DNA from 2 places in the Variovorax sp. 10N420 genome. Region 1 is predicted to be linked to the other one. Evidence: riboswitches for the same ligand, from Rfam matches in the RefSeq annotation. Region 1 holds a riboswitch; the other holds the start of a gene.
What was found. A riboswitch is a leader RNA that binds a small molecule or an ion and turns the genes downstream of it on or off. The one in region 1 is predicted to bind glycine.
Positions count from the first base shown of each region.

Region 2: another riboswitch for glycine. It lies ahead of AC1DEK_RS10320 (FAD-dependent oxidoreductase); the one in region 1 lies ahead of gcvT (glycine cleavage system aminomethyltransferase GcvT).

Region 1 covers NZ_JBFTIJ010000007.1:158,269-161,669, forward strand. The annotation lists gene AC1DEK_RS19495 (glycine betaine ABC transporter substrate-binding protein) at 1-1,389, shown strand, start outside; glycine riboswitch at 1,467-1,566, shown strand; glycine riboswitch at 1,582-1,691, shown strand; gene gcvT (glycine cleavage system aminomethyltransferase GcvT) at 1,738-2,898, shown strand; gene gcvH (glycine cleavage system protein GcvH) at 2,982-3,356, shown strand.
Region 2 covers NZ_JBFTIJ010000003.1:471,447-474,847, forward strand. The annotation lists gene AC1DEK_RS10305 (MFS transporter) at 1-191, opposite strand, end outside; gene AC1DEK_RS10310 (hypothetical protein) at 217-918, opposite strand; gene AC1DEK_RS10315 (helix-turn-helix domain-containing protein) at 1,077-1,811, shown strand; glycine riboswitch at 1,956-2,062, shown strand; gene AC1DEK_RS10320 (FAD-dependent oxidoreductase) at 2,141-3,388, shown strand.

The sequences.
Region 1 (3,401 bases):
CCCGCGCCCGTCGTGCGGCAAGGACTCGGCAATACGGCCATCGTCTACGAAGCGTTGACCTCCGGCGGCATCGATCTCTATGCCGAATACACCGGCACCATTGCCCTCGAAATCCTCAAGAGCGCCCAGCCCATGACGCTGGAGGACATGAACGCGGCGCTTCGTCCATTGGGACTTGGCATTGCGATTCCATTCGGCTTCAACGACGGCTATGCGCTCGCCATGCGCGCGGCCGATGCCGAGCGGCTGGGCGTGCGAACGCTCGGCGACCTCGCTGCCCACCCTGAGCTGAAACTCGGCCTGTCGAACGAATTCCTCGGACGCGCCGACGGCTGGCAAGGGCTGGCCGCTCGCTATGGCTTCACGCAGACGCCGACCGGGCTCGACCACGGACTGGCCTACGACGCGATCGCCGCGAAGCAGATCGACGTGACCGACATCTACACGACCGACGCCAAGATCGATCATCTCGGCCTGCGCGTGCTCGAAGACGACCGCCATTACTTTCCGCGCTACGACGCCGTGGTGCTCTACCGCCTCGACGTGCCAACGCGCTGGCCGCAGGCGTGGGCGGCGATGCAGAAGCTGGAAGGCCGGGTGGACGAGCACGCGATGATCGAGATGAATGCGCGTGCCGAATTGCAGGGCGTGGGCTTCGATGTCATTGCGCGCGACTTCCTCGCGCAAAGCAAGATCGTCGCCCAGCCGGCCAACGCCAACACGACCCAGGCAGCCGGCGCCGCGCGCCCGAAGGATGCCGCGGCGCGCGGTTTCCTCGCCAAGCTCTTCGGCCCGGACCTCGGCCGGCTCACGCGCCAGCACCTGCTGCTGGTCGCGGTTTCGGTGGGGCTGGGCATCCTGATCGCGGTGCCATTGGGCATCCTCGTGTTTCCACACCTTCGAACGCGTGCGCTCGTGCTCGGGCTCACGGGGCTGCTGCAGACGATTCCTTCGCTTGCGCTGCTGGCGATATTGATCTCCGCAGTGGGCGCGATCGGCCTCGTTCCGGCGCTGATCGCGCTCACGCTTTATTCGCTGTTGCCGATCATGCGAAACACAGTCACGGGCTTGGCCGAGGTTTCGGCAGGGCTGCGCGAGGCCGGCACCGCCTTGGGAATGACCGCCGGGCAGACGCTGCAAGTGGTGCAATTGCCGCTCGCACTGCCCACGATCCTTGCGGGCGTGCGGACGGCGACGACCATCGCCATCGGCACCGCCACGATCGCGGCCTTCATTGGCGCCGGAGGTTTCGGCGAGCGCATCGTGACGGGGCTGGCGCTCAACGATCGCGAACTGCTGCTGGCTGGCGCAGTGCCGGCCGCAGTGCTGGCATTGCTCAGCGAGGCATTGTTCGAATCGATCGAATACTTGATGCGCCGCAGAGGCTGAAGGCGCGGCGGAACAAGCCTTGCCCGGCTGGGCGATCGCACTGAAATCGCCGTTGAACGAGCTTTCGATCCCTTACACTGGCGCAGTCAGGAGAGAGCCCCGCTGCGCCGGGGCCGCCGAAGGCGCAGGTCCCACCAAAACACGGGCCCGAACGCTCAGGCAAAAGGACTGGCGAAGCGCCCCGCATCAGGGCGTTTCCTTGCTGGAGAGAGGCGACCCGTCGCACGACGGCCTCGCCCACCGAAGGAGCAAGCCCCGATCGTGGGGTGAATCTCTCAGGTAAAGCGGACAGCAGGGGTGGCCCATGGCTTCGGTCATGGATCTGGACTGCCCCTTTTGGAGAGAGCCTTGGCCTCCGCATCGACCGACCTTCTGAAGACTCCGCTTCATGACCTGCACGTCGAACTCGGCGCACGCATGGTGCCCTTCGCGGGCTACTCGATGCCCGTGCAGTATCCGGCCGGCCTCATGGCCGAACACAAGCACACGCGCGATGCCGCGGGTTTGTTCGACATTTCCCACATGGGCCAGTTGCGGCTTTCAGGCCCCGAGGCCGCGGCCGCGTTCGAGACCCTGATGCCAGTCGACGTCATCGGTCTCGCACCTGGAAAGCAGCGCTACGGGCTGCTGCTGAATGAAGACGGCGGCATCCTCGACGACCTGATGTTCTTCAACGAGGGCCACAACTCGCTGTTCGTGATCGTCAACGGCGCCTGCAAGCAGGCGGACATCGCGCATATCACCGTCAAAATCGGACACCGCTGCCAGGTTTCGCCGATGCCGGACCACGCGCTGCTCGCCCTTCAAGGACCGCAGGCTGCCGCAACACTGGCGTGGCTTTCACCGGGTATCGAACGGTTTGTCTTCATGACCGGCGGCGCAGCGCAAATCGGCGGCATCCCGACTTTCGTCACTCGCAGCGGCTATACCGGCGAGGACGGTTTCGAAATCTCCGTTGCCGCTGCGAACGCCGAGCGCCTGGCCCGGCTGCTGCTCGCCCAACCCGAGGTCAAGCCCATCGGCCTGGGAGCGCGCAACTCCCTGCGGCTGGAAGCCGGACTCTGCCTCTATGGCAACGACATCGACGAGACGACCACGCCGGTCGAAGCCTCGCTGGTGTGGGCCATGCAGAAGGTCCGGCGCACCGGCGGAGCCCGCGAAGGCGGATTTCCGGGTGCGGCCAAGGTGCTGGCACAGCTCACGGCTGCGGACGGGACGGCGGGCCACCTCGACCATCACACCCTCAAGCGCAAGCGCGTCGGCCTGGTCGCGATCGATCGAGTGCCAGTGCGCGACGGCACACTGCTCGAATCCTTCGAAGGCGTTGCGATCGGACAGGTGACCAGCGGATTGCTCGGCCCCACCGTCGACCGGCCGATCGCCATGGCGTACGTCGCTCTGGCCTATTCAGAGCCCGGCACGCGCATGCAGGCGATCGTCCGTGGCAAGCCGGTCCTGATGGAAGTGAGCACGATGCCTTTCATTCCCGCGCGCTATTTCCGCGGCTGAGGCCGATCCGCACGCGGCGCTCTTTTTTGCCTTTTTTCTTTGCTTTTTCCAGCCCACTTTCTCATCTCAAGGAGCTTCAGTTCATGACCACCAGGTACACCAAGGATCACGAGTGGGTTCGCCAGGAAGCCGACGCGGCGCTTGTCACGGTTGGCATCACGGTTCACGCGCAGGACGCGCTGGGCGACGTCGTTTTCGTCGACCTGCCCGAGGTCGGCAAGTCCTTCGCGCAAGGCGAAGTGGCGGGCGTGGTCGAGTCGGTCAAGGCTGCCGCGGACGTTTTCATGCCGGTCTCCGGCGAGATCACCGAAGTCAACGAAGCGCTGCGCGCCGACCCGTCGCTTGCCAACAGCGCTCCGATGGACGCTGGCTGGTTCTTCAAGGTGCGCGTCAGCGACGTGACACAGCTCGAAGCCCTGCTCGACGACACCGCGTACGAGAAATTCTCGGCGGAATAATGCGCACCCCCAGGCTTCGCGCACTGCGTGTCGCTCTCGCCCACC
Region 2 (3,401 bases), on a different contig from region 1:
ATCCAGCTGAGCTGTAGCTGGTAGGTCACCATGACCGTGAAAGCAAACTTGAAGAGGTTGTCGTTGGCCGCTCCAGCGAATTGCGTCCAGAAGAATGGCGCAAAGCGCCGCTGACCCAGAAGCGCGAACTGGTTGGCATGCGCATGCGGATCAGGCGTGGGGGACGATGATGCGTTGGCGGTTGTGGTCATTCGCAAAGCCTGGTTGGCAAGTTCCTCAAGCCGTTACGGCAGCGGCGCCCGGATTGTGCCGCAGCGTCTGACGGCCCATCGCCTGCAATGCGTGCAACACCGGGAGCGCCGCCAATGCAGCCATGAAGTGCTTGAGGCCGTGGCCCGAGATCAATTGCCGGGTGGCCTCGTAAATGGACGCGTCCGACAGCTCGAACAGCTTGGCCAAGACATAGAAGAAGACCACCCACCCCAGCTTCAGATCGATGGCGCCAGGCGATGATCTTGCGAGCGAGAGGACCAAAATCAGTGCCATTCCACCAAACTGCACCAGCGTCCAGGGCAAGGCATTGCCCGCCCTGTATTGGACGGCCGCCGCCACCAGGGCGCCGCTCATCGTGAGCCAGGCGGCGGGCCATCCGGCGCGCTCGCTCACCCGCTCGCAAACCGCAAGGCCGACGAGACCCGACAACGCGATGGCCATCCCTGCTCGGTCCGCCGCGAGCCGCGTCGCATCAGGCTGCACGTGATAGAAGGCGGACGCCGCCGCGGTGAAGATCAGCCCCGCGAAGAACATCCACGCACAATCCAGCGCGTTCACAGGAAGGCGAGTGGCCGCCTGGGGCAGCGGCGCGGCGTCGAGGGCGTCTTCGTGCGCCCGATCGAGCCAATGGAGCCAACGCAAGCCCCAGATGCCAATCAGGGCCAATGGCAGATTGCTCAGGACATCCAAGGACGACAGCGGCATGACGGACTCCGGTGAAAAGTTCGATCGGCGCAATCTAGGTTGCCGGCCCCTTCGGAGGCATCGAGAATCGATACGGAGCACTTTTTCACCACCGGCGGTATCGCCCGGCAGTACCGGTTCCGATATCAACATCAACACTCGCCCTTCTGTCGCCACCCATGAGCACCACCGTCGATCTGGTCGTCGCCCTCAAGAACGAACTCAAAAGCGCCCACATGACGTATGCGGACCTCGCCAGGTCGCTGGACATGGCGGAATCAAGCGTGAAGCGGATGCTCGCCAAGGGCGATATGCCGCTCACGCGAGTCGATGCGATTTGCCGGGCTCTCAAGATCGACTTCGCGGAACTCGCCCGCCGTGTCGCGGACGCTCAACCCTTGCTGAAGGAATTGACGCTCGAACAGGAAAAGGCCGTAGTGAAGGACAAGAAGCTGCTGCTGCTCGCCATCTGCGTGCTGAGCCAGTGGACCCTCGAGCAGATCGTCGCGGCCTACCGCATCAGCGAAGCCGAATGCATCGGCTATCTCGCGCAACTCGACCGCATCGGAATCATCGAACTGCGGCCCCTGAATCGCTATCGCCTGAAACTCGCCAAGACCTTCCGCTGGCGTCCCCACGGTCCGGTGATGGATTTCTTTCGCGAGAACGTTGTGCTCGACTACTACCGGGGCGGCTTCGACGGCCCCGCCGAAGGCTTGCTGCTGGTGCATGGGTCCATCAGCAAGTCGCTTGCGCCTGCTTTTCTGGACCGTCTGCAGCGTGTGGCCCAGGACTTTGCCCAACAGCATCAGACCGACCAGAAGCTGCCGCCCAAGGAACGCGAGGGCTACACATTGCTTTTGGGGATGCGCAATTGGGAGTTCGAACTGTTCACCCGCCTTCGAAGAGCGTGAACAAAGGATGAACACACAGAAACCGGTTTCTTGGATAAGATGCGCCCCGCAGAAAAGTGGACCCTTTCGTCCCACCGTCGGCGCAAACTCCCATGAACGCTCAGGTGAACCGCAAGCGCGGTTCGGTGACTGCCCCACATTGATCAATCGCCGACTGGAGAGACACCACGCCATGTGGTGCACCGAAGGAGCAAGTCCGCTGCATGCCGCATCGGATGAATCTCTCAGGTAAAGGAGACAGGGGGAGCGGCAGTCTGAACACGGGTCTTCGGCGCTGACACAGTAAGCACCAACGCCCGCCGTTCATGCCATCCCAAAAGGATTCGGACATGCGCGTGGTTGTGCTCGGCGCTGGTTTGCTCGGCGTTACGACGGCCTATTACCTTCAGCAGCTCGGTCACGAGGTGATCGTCGTCGACCGCCACGCGACCCCCGCCGCCAAAGCCCGGGGCAGGGCCGAGCCCGGCGAGCCCGCCATCGCCTTGCACGGCGGCGGTGCGGCTTCGGCCGGTGCCCGGCGAAGCAAAGGCAATGGGCCCCGGCTCTGGGGGAAAGTGCGTCGCCGCCTCTCCGAACTGCTCGACCGCGCCATCGGTGCGCCGCCTCAACGCGATCCGCTCGATCAACTGGTGCGCCTGGCAGCCTACAGCCGCAACACCGCACGGGCGCTTCATGACGAGGCTGGCATGCCTCAGCGGCCGCGCTCGAACGGGCTGATGAAGTTCTTTACCGACGCCGAAGCTTTTCGAGCGCGCGTGGCGCGGGCACCCCATTGGTCCGAACTCGGCTGCGAGGAGCGCCTGCTCTCGCCCGAGGAAGCGATGGCCTTCGAGCCCGCACTGCATGCCGTTGGCGCCGCGCTCGCCGGAGCAACGTTCTCGCCCGAAGACCCGGCACGCGATCCAGCCCAGTTCGCAGCCAGCATCGTCTTCCTGTGCCGCGCGGCCGGCGTGCGATTCATGATGAAGCACACGGTCGTTTCGCTGAAAATCCGCGATGGCCGGATCAGTCACGTGGACCTGCTCGATGCGCAAGGACAACCGGTAGCCCTGCGCGCGCAATCCTATGTGCTCGCCTTGGGCGCATCGAGCGTCCCGCATGCTGAAGAGCTCGGTATCGCCATGCCGCTGAACTTCGTGCGTGAGTACATCGCGACGGTGCCGGTCAAGGACGCGGCGCGTGCACCGCACATCGCACTGCACGATCGCCAGGGCAAGCTGCGCATCAGACGGCTCGAAAGCGCAAACGGTGTGTATCTCCGGGTCTCCTCCACGGTGCGTGTACGCGATGACGAAGAGAGCGAGCCCGATTCGGACCGCTTCCGAGCAATGCTGGGCCGCATCGACATTCTGTTTCCCGGAATGGCGAAAACCGATGAGGCATCGCTCGACACGGCGATGCACGCGGTAAGCAGAAACCGCCTGCCGATGATCGGCAAGACGCGAGTACCCAATCTTTTCCTCAATACGGCCCCCGGTACACCCACCTGGGCCCACGCCTGCGGCGCGAGCAAATCGGTCGCCCGTATCGTCAGCGGCTTGCGACCCGAACTCGACTTCGCCTTCAGGGGCCTGTAGCCAGCGCGCCGCA